2 regions of the Lysinibacillus sp. 54212 genome follow, and region 2 is predicted to be linked to the other one. Evidence: predicted binding sites of a transcription regulator. Region 2 holds the regulator's gene; the other holds the start of a gene.

Region 1 (9,252 bases), on a different contig from region 2:
ATACATTATCGAAGTGGCAAAGCTAAAATCCATAAATAAAGCCGCAAAAAGTCTAAATGTCACACAGCCTACAATTAGTCAGGCAATATATCAAATCGAAGAAGAAATTGGATTTCCTCTCTTTATTCGAACAAAATCTGGAACTTATCCAAGTGATAACGGCAAGGACATTATTAAAAAGGCAATCGAAATTATGGAAAAGTTTGAAGAACTAGATGAATTGTTTTGGCAAAAGGAAGGATCAAAGGAATTACGTTTAGCTGCAATTCCAGGTGTTATGCTTCCACTAGTTAAAGCTGTTACCAACTACAAACAGAGTTATCCTAACACCGAAATTTTTTTAACAGAAGGATCCAGTGAAGAGATCATAAAAAAAGTTTTAGAAGGAGAATTAGATGCCGGCCTTATTGTACAATCAAGCTTATTTCAAGAAGAAATAAATGATTTAATTTACGAGCCTGTTGTAAAGGGAAAGATGGTAGCTGTGGCAAGCCATCGTTCTCCCTATGCTAAAGAGAAATTCATCACTGCTGAACAATTAATGGAAGAGAATTTAATTTTTTATAAAGATGACCATGTAAAGCACTTTGAATCTGAGTTCACAAAAAAACACGGCCATCTAAATGTGCTATTTCGAACAAATAATGTTGAAGCAATTATTCTAGGGATTACAGACCAAAATGCCATTAGTGTTGGGCATGACTATTCTCTTTACTTTTCTCAATTTTATTTAGAAGGAAAGCTTGTGCCATTAGAAATTAAAGGATTTGAACAATTGCCTGTACAAATTGGTTGGGTTCGTAACAAGCATATCCCACTAAGCTCGCAAGTGAAGAGTTTTATCAATAGATATAAAATGATTCAAGTGTTAGATTTATGAATCTATTGAAAGAGATTTTTATAAAGAAAGGTCCTTCGATAATTCAAACTAACCCAAAATTGAAATACCTACCAACTTCCCGCTGTAAAAGATAAGCAGACGGCATTTAGAGTAGTAAATCGTACCTCTAAACCGTCTGCTATTTTTATGATTCAATGAAGAAATTAGACCTTCTTCCTCATTCTTAATACCGATAAGATTTCTACTTTATTTGGAATATCCCAAAAAAATCAAATTTAACCTCTTCATTGCTACCATGATTTGGTGATGACTCCATCCATAAAATGCAAAAAACAAACAGCTAACTAGAGGTACTTATTTACACCTCTAAACTGTCTGCTTCTTATTTTATTATTAATACTATAACTTATGTCGTTATTCCACATTGTTTGCTTCAAAATTATCTAGCAATGTACGAACATCATCTGTTGATTTCGTGTTCATCAATTGGTTTCTTAGTTCGCCAGCCCCACGGAAACCTTTGACATAAATTTTGAAAAAGCGGTGAAGCCCTGTGATTGAACGTGGTAATTCCTCCGCATATTGATCTTGAAGATCAAGCTGCAGTCTTAAAAGGTCAAGGTATTCTTTTCTGCTATGCTCCCTTGGCTCCTTTTCAAAGGCAAAAGGATTTTTGAAAATACCGCGCCCAATCATCACGCCATCAATACCATATTTTTCAGCTAGCTCTAGCCCCGTTTGACGGTCAGGGATGTCTCCATTAATTGTTAAGAGCGTATTCGGTGCGATACGGTCCCGTAATTTTTTGATTTCCGGAATGAGCTCCCAGTGCGCATCAGCTTGGCTCATTTCCTTTCTTGTACGTAAATGAATCGAAAGGTTCGCAATATCCTGTTTTAAAATATGCGTTAGCCAGTCCTCCCACTCATTTATATCACTAAAACCAAGACGTGTTTTTACGCTAACAGGAAGTCCACCTGCTTTTGCTGCTCCGATCAATTCTGCTGCAACGTCCGGACGTAGAATAAGGCCACTCCCTTTTCCTCTCGATGCCACATTTGGTACAGGGCAGCCCATATTTATATCGATCCCTTTAAACCCTAGCTTTGCCATACCCATACTCATTTGACGGAAATATTCGGGATTATCCCCCCAAATATGTGCCACCATTGGCTGTTCATCCTCTGTAAAAATCAAGCGACCACGCACACTTTTCATGCCCTCAGGATGACAATAGCTATCTGAGTTTGTAAACTCTGTGAAAAATACATCCGGGCTCCCAGCTGCACTTACAACATGGCGAAAGACAACATCCGTCACATCCTCCATTGGTGCAAGTACAAAAAACGGTCTCGGTAAATCCTTCCAAAAATTCTCTGTCATATTCAAATTCAAATCCTCTCACTCTGAACACTTATGCATGTTTAATCTATATATTATAAGTTTATATTAACTACCTAAGCCAACCTTAACAATGTGCAGAATGTATGTGGCACCTCAAGAGATGTCGGTAGCTTTAAGTAATTAAATCATTATTATAGTATAACCTAGCTTTTTTAATTTATCTTCACAAACCGTTCTATTTTCAATTAGTTTTTCAATATAAAAGTAAGTGCACGACTTGAGTAAAATGTGTCTAGATTTATATGTAGAGCAAAAAAGACACCTGCTACGGCGCCTTTTTTGAAATGAGACTAGTATTCGATTTTGAGAGTGTCCCCATCGACATACACTCCCTCAGAACGGGAAATCGGTAGCTTTTGCTCTGCTGAGAAGCCGATTGTTTCTCCATCTCTTAAAGTGACATTCTCTTCTACAATATAGCCGGAAATATCAAGTAAAAAATCACGTAGCTCGGCAGGACTTACTTGGCTGTCTAGGATTTCAATTTCATCCTTACCAAGGGCTTTTAGTCCATAAGTATATCCATCTAATCCTGTTTCCGTACCGACCAGACCGAAATAAACTAGATTAAGTAAAGGGATCATATCGTCATCCTTCATGACTTCAGCCATATCCAAATACATTTCAGGCTGGAATACAGTGCCACACGTATAGATTCCTATTGCGTTAGGGAGCTTAAGACAACTCGCCGCCAGCTTTGTGAATAGCTTGCCGCTATCAAGTGGAGAGCCGGAGCGGGTAAATACAGCCAGGATGATTTGAGCTACATGCGTTTTAGTAACCTCAACAGCTTCCTTCCATAGGTAATTCCCCTGTGCAAAATGCTCAGCCTCACCATCTGGTACTGGGGCATCGACAAAGCTTACTGCTAAAAGGCAGTCATCCACTTCAAAGACTAGGGTTCCTTCTTTTGATTCTTTGGAGTTTTCCTCATCCTCTACCATTGAGCTGGAAATATTCCAATCATTAGAAAGATTAGATTTTATCGCCTCAAGATCACATTCCGAAGAGTTAAGCAGGATGAATCCATTAAAAATACCAGAATCTTTGTCTTGGGTTTCTGTTTCTTCCCCTTCGGATTGTGTAGCCTCATAAGCTTCAGCCTGCTGCATCCAGTATTCACGGACCATTTCTACCATTTTTATCGCTTCTTGCTCTGCAGTCGAAGGATCGTAGGGTTCCATCTCGCTAAAGACATGACCGCAATGCTCCGTGTCAGACGGATCCTCATAGCCCCCACAAACGCCAAGGAGCCATTTTCCGAGCATGTTCTTTTTATATTTGAATATGTAGTAGTGCATATCATGTCTATGGAATTCTCCTGCAATTTCTATTAGGCTAGGGTGTCTACCGAGTTCATGTTCATCCGCAAGCCAATCAATCATTGATTGCATTGCTGCTTGTTGTTGAGCTGTCATTCATATCTCTCCTTTTAAAATCATTTGATTACATCATCATAATACCAATATACGGTAATTCATTTATAGTTCGTAAACAAAATTTTTAAGCGGGTCCAAATCAGATGAACATTTTTTAGATAGTATTCAAAACGTAAATTCATATCCTATGTAGTTAAATGAATTACAAAATCCTAGGTTTTCAGCAACTGCAATAGAAGGTTTATTCCCTTCCATACAATCCCAATACGGTACCATATTATTCTCAAAACAATCTTTTACAAAGCTGTGGGCATTCGTTTGAGCTAACTTTTTCCCCTGATGAGTACCTAAAGTTTCAATATCTATACAATGTATATTTTCAACAACAAAACCTGAAAAACAGACACTGACAATTTCATTCTTATGAACAATACAATAACCAATCCCCTTACTAAAAAAATGATCGGGTGATGACCAAAACTCTAAAATCTTTGAGTGTAAAAACTCAATGTTCTTTATGAAGCTAGTATCATTTTCATAGAGCATCTTATCAATTTTATGGATTGAATATCCATTTTCCAGCATAGGCTCTCTTTCAGGTTTATAGTGCTCTTTTTCTAATATATAAACTTTTTGCTGCCAGCTTCCTAATTCACGATGTTTAAATATCGATTGGATCGTGTTATTCCATTTCTCATGATTGCCTACCCCTTCAAACCACTTTAGACTAACTTTCTTTGCTTCCGGTGCTATTCTATCGTCAATATAAGCATTGATATCTTTGATAAACCGCTCATTACTTTCATCCCCAATAAATATAAAGCCATCATTATTCCCTAACCAAATAAGTCCTGTTTGGGGTGTAGCCTCATCATCTACAAATATACGCCCAGGATTGACTCCTGAAATGATTGCTTTAGCTTCTAGTTGTCCTTGTTCATTTATGATTCTTAAACATTTATGAAAATCACTTTGCTGTAACTCACAAATCATTCTATTGTCTCCTTCCTTCACCCTAATTATCGTTCCTAGAAGCTATATACTATATTTTACCAAACTCATCTTAACTTTTTAACCACTTGTATGTAAGCCTTTAACGAATTTTTCGTTAAAAATAATTGCACCATGATATTCCACAACATAAATTTCACTTCTTTAGACAAGCTAATTTCAACGACAATAAAAATGATGCTGTAATTTTATTCGATTGGAGAAGATCATGACGAAACCATTTATGCCTCAACTTGTTTATTTTGAACCAAAAGCGTTGGAGTATCCATTAGGTATAGAACTGAAAGAAAAATTTGAAGGGTTAGGTATCGAGATTCGCTATACTACCTCTCATAATCAAATACGAAACCTGCCTGGAGACAATGATTTGCAAAAGTACCGGATTGCAAAGTCCACGCTCGTCGTGGGCATTCGTAAAACACTAAAGTTTGATACGTCGAAGCCATCCGCAGAATATGCCATTCCACTAGCAACCGGATGCATGGGACATTGTCATTATTGTTATTTGCAAACAACTATGGGGAGTAAGCCTTATCTTCGTACATATGTGAATGTCGATGAAATTTTTGAAGCGGCAGATTCCTATATCGAAGAACGTGCCCCTGAAATTACGCGTTTTGAAGCAGCTTGTACATCTGATATTGTTGGGATTGACCATTTAACCCACTCATTAAAAAAGGCTATTGAACATTTTGGCCAAACAGAATTAGGAAGATTGCGGTTTGTCACAAAATTTCATCATGTCGATCACTTGCTCGATGCTAAGCATAACGGTCACACAAGATTTCGATTTAGTATTAACGCTGACTATGTGATTAAAAACTTTGAGCCAGGAACTTCACCTTTAGCGAAACGAATTGAAGCAGCTGGGAAAGTTGCAAGAGCAGGGTATCCACTTGGATTTATCGTCGCCCCGATTTATTTGCATGAAGGCTGGCAAGAGGGCTACTATAATATGTTTGAGCGCTTGGACGCAGAGTTACCGCACGATGCTCGGGATGATATCACCTTTGAATTCATACAGCACCGATTTACGAAGACGGCAAAAAATGTGATTGAGAAAAACTATCCAAAGACTAAGTTACAGTTAGATGAATCTTCAAGACGTCTTAAGTGGGGCAAGTACGGGATTGGTAAGTATATTTATCAGAAAGAAGAAGAGAACGAAATGAAGGAGAGGCTATACAGCTATATGGAGAAATTCTTTCCAAATGCGAAGCTCGAATACTTTACGTGAGTCCTATAAATCCGTTAAATAACCTGAAAAGCAGACGGCAAATTAGAGGAGCGTTGCTAGCACTTCTAGTTGACCGTCTGCTTTTTATTTTAACTTAGATTTTTTATCTAACGTCTAAATACGCAATAATGTGCCATTAGGCTTTGGTAACTCTTGATCATTTATGGCATTCATTTTACAATAATGCTTGAAAAATTGTTGTGCTAGCTCCTGTTCCTGTGTTTCACTTTTTAACGAAACGATATCAAGTAGGATTTGAGCCATCCATAAATTATCAAAATAGCGGTATTTACCTGTATTCCATGTCATTTTGTCAGGTGACCTTTCATTACTATAGTAGTTCCAGAAAAGCAGCCTATCTGCTTCTTGTTCTGTAAGCTGTATTTTGAATTTTGAATGCGCAGGAATATACCCATCCTCACAAAGCTTACCGATAAACTCCTCATTCACCATGTAGACACCTAAAATACGTCTGTCTTTTTCAGGCATGCCAGCATCAATCGCTGTTAACAGGACTGCGCTATTTTGATGCAAACGGGTTGGTTTTTTTGGTTTCCCGTTGCTATTACCACTTTTAATAACGCCTGAAAAAACCTTCCACTCTGAAAAAGATCTCGTCTGTTCGTCTTTGTCACACCAAAAAACCATTTGTGATTCTGGATGAAGCTTATGATTGTTCATCAGTTTTTCGTGTTCTAAACGAAGTTCCAGGTTTATTCGCTGTTGCTTTAATTCTTCTTCCTTCTTCCGTTCTTCCTCCTTTCGTTCTTGTTCCTTCTTTTGTAAAATTTTTTCAAGTAAATGTGCATCACTTTTATCATGTAGCTTTAAGTGCTTTCCAAAAACATCAGGGAAAATAAATTTTTTATTTTCCGAGGCGAAATTTATTTCAATACTAGAGTCATTTTGATTCACTATACTTCCTACACCAAAAAGCTTGTGTGTAACTTTCTTATTGATTAGATTCATTATTCTAGTCCTCCTTATAGAATAAGTACTCAGTTCCTAATAGATCGTTAGTTGAAAAATTTATTCAATCGGCTCTCTTTTAAAGCTCACACAACTGTTTGATTTATTTTCTCGATTAAAAAAGATATAAAAAAACGTATCCAAATTCTATCTACAAAAATGTAAAGCGAACTTCGAAATACGATTAGAAAAAAACAATTGTAAGACTATTATAACATTTTTAAAAATTTTATCAAATTTCTTATTGACAACATAATTTATCACAAGGTAAAATTTAGTTTTATCCTTTTCAACCCGTTTCATTTTCATTCTCATTTCGCTTTTTAGCTTACTATGCAACGGACCTACTCCATTGAATAAAAATAAACATGCTGGGACAAAACCCGAAAACACCATTTTTCTCGTTGAGAAAAATGGTGTTTTCTTAGTATGGAGAAAATTGATTTCCGTTCCGGGGACGCTTTCCGGGGGCACGGCCTGAGCCTGTAGTCTCAGGCGTCGTGCTGTTCCCCCAGGAGTCGCCCCTTCTCTATAATCAATTTATGAAGTAGCGAATTCTTACTATAGGTGTTCCTCGATTTCTATAAAATCTTTACTTATGTCCCAGCCGTTCTTAAAAATGTTCTATAATCGTCTACTGCTGTTTATTTATCTATTTTTTTATACAGCCTGTTAAAAATCAATTTTGTAAACTCTTCATATGAAGAGGATTTCTTCCCCCATAGGTTATACCACTTTCGAATCGTTTCTACTAACCAAAACGGAACAGAATCTCCATCTATTAAATGATAGTATTGCTCATATCCCTTTTTTAAATATTCCCATCGGTTATCATTTCCTGCTCGTATATATTCAGAGATATCGAGTATTTTTGCTCTACCGTTTTGTAGTAAAATATTTTTCAAATGAATATCTCGTGGGTTCAGGCCTTTATTCCGAACATATTTTCTTGCTGCCTCCACATCCTTTACAACCTGCTCCGGAATGTGAACACCTTGTAGAATGCAGTCAAAGAGCGTGATCCCTTCTTCGTAGCTTAAAACGAGGAATTCGTCGTAAGAAGCAAAACATGTTGAAAAGAAAGGTGAATCGCCTAAAACCTGATAAACATTCGCTTCAATTTTTACTTTGTTTCTTTTATCCTCGGCATATAATTTAAATGCATAGGCTGGGGCTGAAAGAGACTGAAAAACGGCCGCATCTGTCCCGACCCCTATACACTTCAAATCATCCGCTTCGCCAATTATAGTTACCGGCTCATTATTTGGATTTGAAAAAACTTTAATTTTTGAAAGAGAGCTTATAGCTATATCCCAATCATTTCCCATATAATCTCTCCCTTTATTCACATTGAAGAACACTGCACTATCCAATTATTTTAATATAATTTAATCAAAAATACCTTAAATATGAGTTGGAAAGTAAATAAAGCCATTATTCGAATCGTTGCACTAGGCGAATACCATCAGCCACACTCCCGCCCCTCACTTCACTTAAAATTTCGCGTTTGTTCTTAGAAAATTTATGTATGAATTCTACTACTCTAATAGAAATTATCGCCTTCATATTATTGCAATGTGATCGGATATACTTTAGCCCAGCTTAAGTCTTTCCATAATTTCTTTCCATAATAAGAAAAGACAATATAACCTTTTTCATTATTATCTGCATTCGGGATATAATAATAATTGAGCTCTACCGAAGACTTTTTGCCGTAATAAAAAAATCCGTCTACTGTACTGGATTTACTTTTGTCTACTATATTCACATTCTGTTCTTTTAACGTATCTACCGCAATATCATATGTGCGATAATCCATTCCTATATGATAATCATTATCTTGACTATCAGGATAGTTCATCATTGTAGATTCTATTGTATGAGGTAAGAAAATATAAACATGATAAAAATTATTTTCGTCAAAATCTATTCTTTCAATATTATTTATGTTTAATTGTAATTGTATATTTTTTTTAGCATCGGTATCATTTTTCAATTCATAAACAATATCTATATTATCATCGATTATATCGGGCTTTAAAGAGTAATGAGTAGCAAATACAACTAACAAAAGCATGGTCATAATTATAAAAAAATTTTTCATTTCACATTTCCCCTTTTGTAGTTTATTATCCCTTTTTCCTATATGTGAATAACATTCGTCATTTTTAAGGCAATTGCAGCCATAATGTACACGCTATTTCTAGTATTAGCACGTATTTCAGCGCTCAATCCTGTTTCTCCAGCTCTAAGTCTTTCATAATAGGGAAATACTTTTTAAAATTTATCTTTATAAATCGGTCGTGGCATTTTGATTTTACATGAGGGCTCTATTTCTGATCTTGTTACAATTAATCGATTCCCGTTTGATTTTAAATTAAAATGTAACCCTGTCTTAGTTTGGAGTGTCA
Region 2 (9,252 bases):
ATTTATTAAGGAAATTGAAAATATTGAACGGGTCATGCATATTGATACGATCCAATACGAACTATCTGGTGAGGAAAACAAGTTTGCGGAGGATAAGTCGGATACTGTCGTAGCAACCGTTCAAGTAACTACATTCTATTATGAATAAAATTCGCAGGTAGGAGTAAGGAGCGTTAAAGATGGAGATTGTGTATACAGTATTTGCAGGAGTTTTTGGTCTCGTATTTGGCTCATTTTATAATGTAGTCGGCTTACGAGTGCCTAAAAAAGAGTCCATAGTTTCTCCTCCATCTCATTGTGTTAGCTGCAATCGACAGCTGACGGTGCCGGATCTCGTACCTGTCTTTTCATTTTTATTTTTACGAGGAAAATGTCGTAGCTGCGGGGCAAAAGTTTCCCCAATCTATGCCTTGACCGAAATAGTAACAGCCTTTCTATTTGCCTTCGCTACTTGGCATCTTGGTATTACAGCTGAGCTAGCGGTAGCCCTGTTGTTCATTTCGTTGCTCGTGATTATCAATGTATCGGACCTTGCGTACATGTTAATACCGGATAAGATATTATTATTTTTTCTGCCATTAATTTTGCTCGCTCGATTCTTCTCACCACTTCAGCCATGGTGGGATAGTATTGTCGGGGCAGCTGTCGGCTTTGGTTTACTATTTTTAATTGCCGTGATTTCAAAAGGCGGCATGGGCGGTGGCGATATAAAGCTGTTCTTTGTTATCGGCCTAGTGCTAGGAACAGTGCAAACCTTACTCACGCTATTTTTGGCTTCTGTCATTGGTATGGTGATCGGCATTATTGTGCTCAAAATACGGGGGCAAGGAAGAAAAACCCCTGTACCATTTGGGCCCTCTATCGCGATAGCTGCCATTGTTGTTTATTTTTATGGTGAGGAAATGATCGATTGGTACTGGCGTTTACTATAATCGCAATTATGAAAAAAACGGTGAATGACGAAATAGTATAAAAAATACCCTTTTATTTCAAGTGGTAATATTGTACAATAATGGTAATCGAATAGTGTTAACTAGGGGAGTCCAATGAGTTGGGCTGAGAGGGAAACGCTTAGAAGTTTCTTGACCCTTTGGACCTGATCTGGATCATGCCAGCGTAGGGAAGTTAGAAATCTTTAGTATATGTGAGCACTTCTACATACATATCGTAAGCTGGGTCCGTTTATGTTTCTAATAAATGGATTCAGCTTTTTTTGTATAGGAACGTTTTCATAGAATAGGTATCTGAAAAACGCGGTATCCGCTTGACCTATTCTAGTTGCGCTGTGCCTTTCTAGTTTGCCCCACTACTAATGGATTGATCTAGATCTCGTCCTTTACCAAATATAAAGGAGGAGTTTTTTTATGTCATCAACTTCATTAAACAAAGAAAACATTTCGATCATGTCCAACTTTCCAGGGAGTAAAAAAGTATATGTGGTTGGTTCAAGACAGGATATTAGAGTACCTATGCGAGAAATTGTGCTAGGTCCAACGACGAGTACAGTAGGGGAAGAGGAAAACCTACCAGTGCAAGTTTATGATACAAGTGGACCTTATACCGACCCGAACGCTTCCATCGATATAACAAAAGGGCTAGAGGCTCTTCGCAGTAAATGGATTGAGGAACGAGCAGATGTAGAAAAGTATGAAGGGCGACAAGTGAAGGCGGAAGATAATGGCTATAGTAATGAGGATGATCCTCGTGCTCAACACAACATTTTCCCGAACTTAAAGCGCCAACCATTGCGTGCGAAAGAAGGAAAAAATGTGACTCAACTTCATTATGCAAAAAAAGGCATGATTACACCGGAGATGGAGTTTATTGCAATTAGAGAAAATATGGAGCCTGAATTTGTGCGGAGTGAGGTAGCGAGAGGTCGTGCGATTATTCCATGCAATATTAACCATCCAGAGCTAGAACCGATGATTATTGGACGCAATTTTCACGTGAAAGTGAATGCCAATATTGGGAATTCTGCGGTTTCCTCTTCGATTGAAGAAGAAGTAGAAAAAATGATTTGGGCTACACGTTGGGGCGCTGATACGATTATGGATCTGTCTACAGGAAAAAACATTCATACAACACGTGAATGGATTATCCGTAATGCGGCTGTGCCAGTTGGGACTGTGCCAATTTACCAAGCACTTGAAAAAGTAAATGGAATCGTAGAAAATCTGACATGGGAAATTTACCGCGATACATTAATTGAACAAGCAGAACAAGGAGTAGATTATTTTACGATTCATGCTGGTGTCCTGCTACGTTACATTCCATTAACAGTGGAGCGTTTAACAGGCATCGTATCGCGTGGCGGATCGATTATGGCACAGTGGTGTTTAGCGCACCACCAAGAAAACTTTCTGTATACGTATTTTGAAGAAATTTGTGAAATTATGAAAGCGTACGATGTGGCCTTTTCGCTTGGCGATGGCTTACGCCCAGGCTCTATTCATGATGCCAATGATGCAGCACAATTTGCAGAGCTCGAAACGCTTGGGGAATTAACGAAAATTGCTTGGAAGCATGATGTGCAAGTGATGGTGGAAGGACCAGGCCATGTACCAATGCATCTTATTAAAGAAAATATGGATAAGCAATTAGAAATTTGCGAAGAGGCACCGTTTTACACATTAGGGCCGCTTACAACGGATATTGCCCCTGGCTATGATCATATTACATCTGCGATTGGTGCTGCGATGATTGGTTGGTTTGGCACGGCCATGCTTTGTTATGTGACACCGAAGGAACATTTAGGCTTACCAAATAGAGACGATGTACGTGAAGGGGTCATTACGTATAAAATTGCCGCACATGCAGCCGATTTAGCGAAGGGGCATCCGGGAGCGCAAAAACGAGATGATGCCTTATCGAAAGCGCGTTTTGAATTCCGTTGGCGAGATCAGTTCAATTTATCATTAGATCCTGAACGAGCAATAGAGTATCATGATGAAACATTGCCTGCAGAAGGAGCAAAGGTAGCCCATTTTTGCTCGATGTGCGGACCGAAATTTTGTAGCATGAGAATCTCACATGATATTCGCAATAGTGTCAAAGAAAAAGAAACGAAAGCGGTTGAAGAAGGTTTAAAGGAAAAGGCAAAAGAATTTAAAGAATCTGGCGGCAAAATATATCAATAGTTAGCGAAAAGGGCTGTCCGAAAATTTAGATGAAAATCTGGATTTTCGGCCGCCTTTTTATGATGGGGATCAATAAAATCTCTTTTGTAAAATAAAGCTACTACAATTACAAACTAAAAAAATCGATTACAGATTCGATTTTGGAGAAGCCGTATGTCCATCAATTAATTAAAGCGACTTCATATAAGAGATGCTGTTCATTCGTTAATTTTAATTCCATAATTGAAATAACTATAATTGTCATCTTCATATACTATTTTCTTCCGTTGATCTACATAAGCAAGAACCATCTATTGAATGGGAATGAAATGCAGAAAAACATAAGTATGCACGAATTTGCAGTAATGCTCACGTATTTATGAAATCAATACCCTTAAATATTCAGGAATGAAAAATGGAGAAGAAAACCTTGCGTATTCTTCTCCATTTATATTTATTGTACTGTTCGATATAAGCCTACAACTTTACCTAAAATCGATACTTGATTCACTAGAATAGGATCCATTGAAGAATTTTCAGGCTGTAAACGGAAGTGAGTTTTCTCTTTAAAGAATCGTTTTACCGTTGCCTCATCATCTTCTGTCATTGCAACGACGATATCGCCATTATGAGCTGTTGATTGCTGCTTCACAATGACAAAGTCACCATCTAATATGCCTGCCTCAATCATCGATTCTCCCATAATCTCTAGCATGAAAATTTGATCCTCACTCGTACCGTATGTATTAGGAAGTGGGAAGTATTCATCAATATTTTCAATTGCTGTGATTGGAGATCCAGCCGTTACTTTCCCGATTAATGGAACGTGAATCACTTCTTGTTTATTAACCGGATCAGCATCATGATCTAAAATTTCAATTGCACGAGGTTTTGTAGGATCACGACGAATCAAGCCCTTACTTTCAAGCCTCGCTAAATGACCGTGTACAGTTGAACTTGAAGCAAGACCAACAGCCTCTCCAATCTCTCGAACTGATGGAGGATAACCTTTTGCTCGCACCTCATCTTTAATAAATGCTAGTATTGCTTCTTGTCGTTTTGATACCTTTGTCATAGTGCTCACCTCTCTATTTTTATGTAGTTTCTTCTATCTAATTACGAACAGTATAACATTATGCGAACAACAATGCAAACATAGGTTCGAAAAAGAGTTGACAAAAACAAACGTTTGTTCTAATATGAAAACATACATACCGAACAAACATTCGTAAAGGGGTTTTTTATAATGAAATGGTTAAAACAAAATAGCTATATAGCACTTTTTTTCGCAGCTTCTCTTGTCTTTATTCTATACTTATTTATTACAGACGAAAAAATCGAGCACTATAAAAATATTACAATTGAGCAAGGCGATACATTATGGTCGTTAGCCGATCAATATCGTGGTAAAATGTCTACGCATGATTGGATTACGTTTGTAAAAAAAGAAAATGCGATGAAAACTGGCGCGATTGTAGAAGGACAAGAAATCCTTATCCCAGTTGAAAGACATTCAATCTATATTGCAAATTTAATAAAAGAAGATCATTATTCTGTAAAAGTGGCGAGTGAACAACAATGACAAACAACAACAAGGCAGTACTATATTGCCGAGTAAGCACTGAAAAATCTACACAAGAAACATCATTAATTAGGCAACGAGAGGAATTAACTCGTTATGCTAGTAATCTACAATTTTCAGTTGCAGCAGTTTTCGAGGATCAGCAAAGCGGCTATGATGTGGATCGTGATGGTCTGTTAGCAATGCTTGATTTTATGAAGGCTGAGAATATTACGACGTTATTTGTGCAAGACGAAACACGATTAGGACGTGGCAATGCACGAATGGCTGTCCTGCATTTATTGCAAAAAAATGAAACTACCGTGTATTCATTAAATGATGCTGGTCCACTTTCACTAAATGAAATGGATACAATGCTTTTAGAAATATTGGCGATTGTCGAGGAATACCAGCGGAGGTTACACAATGCAAAAATACGTAGAGGAATGCGTAGGGCAGTAGAAAATGGCTATAGACCAGAGTTGAATTTAAAAGAACGAGGAAATGCAGAAGGGCGTGAACGAATAGAAGTACCTATAGAAGAAATTGTTAAGCTTCGTCAAAAGGGACTTACGTTTAACGAAATCGCAAGCACGCTTCAAGGCTTAGGATTTCAAGTAAGTAAAGCAACCGTTCACCGGAGATATACAGAGTATACTGAAAGCAGTGTAAAATAATGTGTATAGCCGCCTCTTCATAAAATTATAGACCCGCATAAATTTAGTGGGCTACTACAACTTACTTCTTAAGTGTTTCCTAGACTAAAAAATCGTAGAGAGTATTGGAATGGCAAAAGCAATCGCTAAACAACTAATTGCTGCAAATTTGGACTGCTTTTCTAATCTCTCATCTTCAATTTTCAAATACTTCATATAGCTTAAAACAAAATATAACGTTAGTAACAAAAATACAGCTTCCACAACCATTAATACTGTAATCGTAGTATCTATCATATCGAATCTCCTTTTCCTATATTATAGATTAGGCTGTGTTTATTAAAAAAAATATTTCTTGTATAGAGGCGTGTTTGCTAGCGATAGCTTTATCGAAAGGAATTATCCGTTGAATAAAATCGAACATAGTGGCAAATAACCTTTTCCACGTTTTTTTAACACTGTAGAGTAAATTGACATACTTTAAAATTCTTATTTCCATTACAGAATAACCCAACTATGGAATGGATGAAGTTTCAAAACCTGTTTAAAGGAAAGAAAGTCTTTAGTCTGAAAGAGTTAACACTTGCATCATGTGCCTTTTTCTCATACCTTTGTATTATTGGAAATATGAAAGGTGAGAAAGCTATGTTATCAAATGAAAAAATCGCTCGTATTAATGAGTTATCGAAAAAAGCGAAGGAGGGCACATTAACAGAGGCTGAGGCAAAGGAACGTTCAATTTTGCGTAAAGAATATTTAGATACATTTAGAAGTTCAATGCGTCAAACAATTGAAAATGTCAAAATCGTTGATGCTGCTGGTAATGATGTAACACCAGAAAAAGTGAAACAAGCACAGAAAAATAACTTTTTGAATTAACCTTATTTTGCTTCGGCATTAATGTGTCATATTTAATAAAAAAGTATAACCTATTTGCCGTAAAAGCATTGTTTTCTTAAAGGTTCTTGACTACACTATATAAGAACAATAATTAGCACGAGAAAGGATGTCACAAAATGACACACAATGTGGATCAGTTAGCAATTAACGCAATCCGAACATTATCAATTGATGCAATCGAAAAAGCAAATTCTGGACACCCAGGCTTACCAATGGGTGCAGCTCCAATGGCATACACACTATGGACAAAGCAACTACGTCATAACCCTCAAAATCCAACATGGTATAACCGTGATCGTTTCGTTTTATCTGCTGGACATGGCTCTATGCTGTTATACAGCCTACTTCATTTAGGTGGCTATGGTCTTGAAATGGAAGAGATTAAAAACTTCCGTCAGTGGGACTCAAAAACACCAGGTCACCCAGAGTACGGTCACACAGTTGGCGTAGAAGCAACAACTGGTCCACTAGGTCAAGGGATTGCAATGACAGTTGGTATGGCAATGGCGGAGGCACATTTAGCTGCTACATATAATAAGCCAGGCCACGATATTGTTGACCACTATACATTCGCACTTTGCGGAGATGGCGATTTAATGGAAGGTGTCGCGGCAGAGGCAATCTCATTAGCAGGTCACCTACAATTAGAAAAGCTGATCGTTCTTTACGATTCAAATGATATTTCATTAGATGGTGATTTAGCTAAATCATTCTCTGAAAACGTGCAAAAGCGTTTTGAGTCATATGGCTGGAACTACTTACACGTAGGAGATGGTAATGATACTGATGCCATCAACAATGCAATTGAGCAAGCGAAAACTTCTAAAGGCAAACCAACTTTAATTGAAATTAAAACAGTAATTGGCTTCGGTTCACCAAATAAATCAGGTAAAGCAGATTCACACGGTGCTCCATTAGGTACGGATGAAGTTACATTAACAAAAGCAGCATACGATTGGGCACATGAGCCATTCCAAATTCCTGCTGAAGTGTATGACACTTTTAAAGAGGCAGCAGATATTCAAGGTGTCCAAGCAGAATCAGCTTGGAATGAGAAATTCGAAGCATATAAAGCAGCGTTCCCTGAGTTAGCTGAGCAATTTGTGAAAGCAATGGACGGTGAAATCCCTGCTGACTTTGATGCAGAAATTCCTGTTTATGAAGCAGGTAAATCAGTAGCGACTCGTTCATCTTCTGGAGATGTGATCAATGCTCTTGCGAAAAAAGTTCCTTCATTCTTTGGCGGTTCAGCTGACCTTGCTGGATCAAACAAAACGACAATGAAGGGTGCTGGGGACTTCTCAGCTGAAAACTATGCGGGTCGTAACATTTGGTTTGGTGTCCGTGAATTTGCAATGGGTGCTGCATTAAATGGTATGGCACTTCATGGTGGCGTAAATGTATTTGGCGGTACGTTCTTCGTATTCTCTGATTATGTTCGTCCTGCAATTCGTTTATCAGCACTTATGGGCTTACCGGTAACATATGTATTTACACATGATTCAATCGCTGTAGGAGAAGATGGTCCAACACATGAACCAATCGAGCATTTAGCTTCATTACGAGCAATGCCAAACCTTTCTGTGATTCGTCCGGCTGATGCGAACGAATCAGCTGAGGCTTGGAAGCTTGCGCTAACGTCTGAATCTACTCCAACGGTACTAGTTCTTTCTCGTCAAAACTTACCAGTACTTGATGCATCTATTGCTACTGTAAGTGAAGGCGTTGCAAAAGGTGCTTATGTGATTTCACCAGCTACTAAAGAAACACCAGATGCTATTTTAATCTCGACTGGTTCAGAGGTTTCATTAGCAGTTGAAGCACAAAAGGCGTTATTAAATGATGGAATCGATGCTTCGGTTGTATCTATGCCTTCTGTAGACCGCTTTGATAAGCAGTCGGCCCAGTACAAAGAGTCTGTATTACCTAAGGCTGTGACAAAACGTCTAGCGATCGAAATGGGCTCTTCATTCGGCTGGCATAAGTATACTGGTTTCGAAGGGGATGTACTTGCAATCGACAAGTTCGGCGCATCTGCACCTGGAGAATTAGTAATGGAGAAATACGGTTTCACAGTAGAAAATGTAGTAGCGAAAGTTAAAGCTCTATAAAATATAAAAAGGCGTACTCAACTTTTTTGAGGCGCCTTTTTCTTTGTCATAGAAACAAAAACGGAGACGATATTCGTTGTAACAATAGCTAAAAAAAGTGTTGTCGACGTTGCGCTTCCACCTAATCCTAGCTCATCCACAATAATGCCTGAAAACCAAAGGAGTTGCCCAGCGACAATGCTAGCAAAAGCTGCAAAGAACATAGCAATCCAAGTCGGTATATTTTTTGCAATAACCATTGCTAAAAAAATTACACTTAGTATAAAAATACTTCGATAAACTGGTTGTAATAAAGTGAAAACACCATCTATTTCGAAATTTGTATATGTGTATTTACTCATCTCTATCCTCCCCTTTTACCAAATATTAACGTATTTTTAAAGATAATTGTTGCATAGTTTTCTAATGTTCGTTTATTTTTATAAATAGTATAAAATAATTATCCATCTACGATTGAGGAATACTATAGAAACGCTGTTCAAATTAGTGTATAATGCATTTTGGAGAGTTTTCTCGGGATATTGCATGCGGAGGAGGTTGGATTCAAATGATGCCAATATGGTTAGGAGTTTTACTTATCATTGTAGCTTTAATCGGGGGAGCAGCGTTAGGCTTTTACATCGCCCGTCAATATATGATGAAGTACTTAAAAGAAAATCCACCAATTAATGAACAAATGATTCGTGTTATGATGGCACAAATGGGACGTAAGCCATCAGAAAAGCAAGTACGTCAAATGATGTCACAAATGAACAAGTTCCAAGATAAATAAAGATGTTAAAGTTGTCTCGCTACTATAGCCTGACAACTTTTTTCTTTTCCTGTAAAAATTCAAGCATTGGCTCAGCGTATAATTCATGAATGCCCCTTGTAACACTGAATATTAAGAACATTTTGTTGATTTT

The links. Region 2 encodes LexA, which represses DNA repair genes until DNA is damaged. Its sites were predicted from a motif close to CGAACATATGTTCG; they were not measured.
Region 1: a site for LexA is predicted at 6,929-6,942, ahead of V4T18_RS02075 (malate synthase). Genes of this name have one in related genera too.

The regions. Positions count from the first base shown of each region.
Region 1 is NZ_JBAFWZ010000002.1:59,846-69,097, reverse strand. Features, by position in the region: gene V4T18_RS02100 (LysR family transcriptional regulator) at 1-880, shown strand, start outside; gene V4T18_RS02095 (tRNA dihydrouridine synthase) at 1,256-2,224, opposite strand; gene V4T18_RS02090 (DUF4261 domain-containing protein) at 2,536-3,663, opposite strand; gene V4T18_RS02085 (GNAT family N-acetyltransferase) at 3,790-4,617, opposite strand; gene splB (spore photoproduct lyase) at 4,844-5,872, shown strand; gene V4T18_RS02075 (malate synthase) at 5,987-6,841, opposite strand; gene V4T18_RS02070 (serine/threonine protein kinase) at 7,486-8,169, opposite strand; gene V4T18_RS02065 (hypothetical protein) at 8,409-8,945, opposite strand; gene V4T18_RS02060 (hypothetical protein) at 9,119-9,252, opposite strand, start outside.
Region 2 is NZ_JBAFWZ010000013.1:74,725-83,976, reverse strand. Features, by position in the region: gene V4T18_RS11135 (potassium transporter) at 1-148, shown strand, start outside; gene V4T18_RS11130 (prepilin peptidase) at 180-932, shown strand; TPP riboswitch at 1,026-1,140, shown strand; gene thiC (phosphomethylpyrimidine synthase ThiC) at 1,365-3,140, shown strand; gene lexA (transcriptional repressor LexA) at 3,574-4,194, opposite strand; gene yneA (cell division suppressor protein YneA) at 4,366-4,701, shown strand; gene V4T18_RS11110 (YneB family resolvase-like protein) at 4,698-5,357, shown strand; gene V4T18_RS11105 (hypothetical protein) at 5,442-5,633, opposite strand; gene V4T18_RS11100 (DUF896 domain-containing protein) at 5,982-6,215, shown strand; gene tkt (transketolase) at 6,353-8,347, shown strand; gene V4T18_RS11090 (hypothetical protein) at 8,365-8,688, opposite strand; gene V4T18_RS11085 (YneF family protein) at 8,898-9,119, shown strand.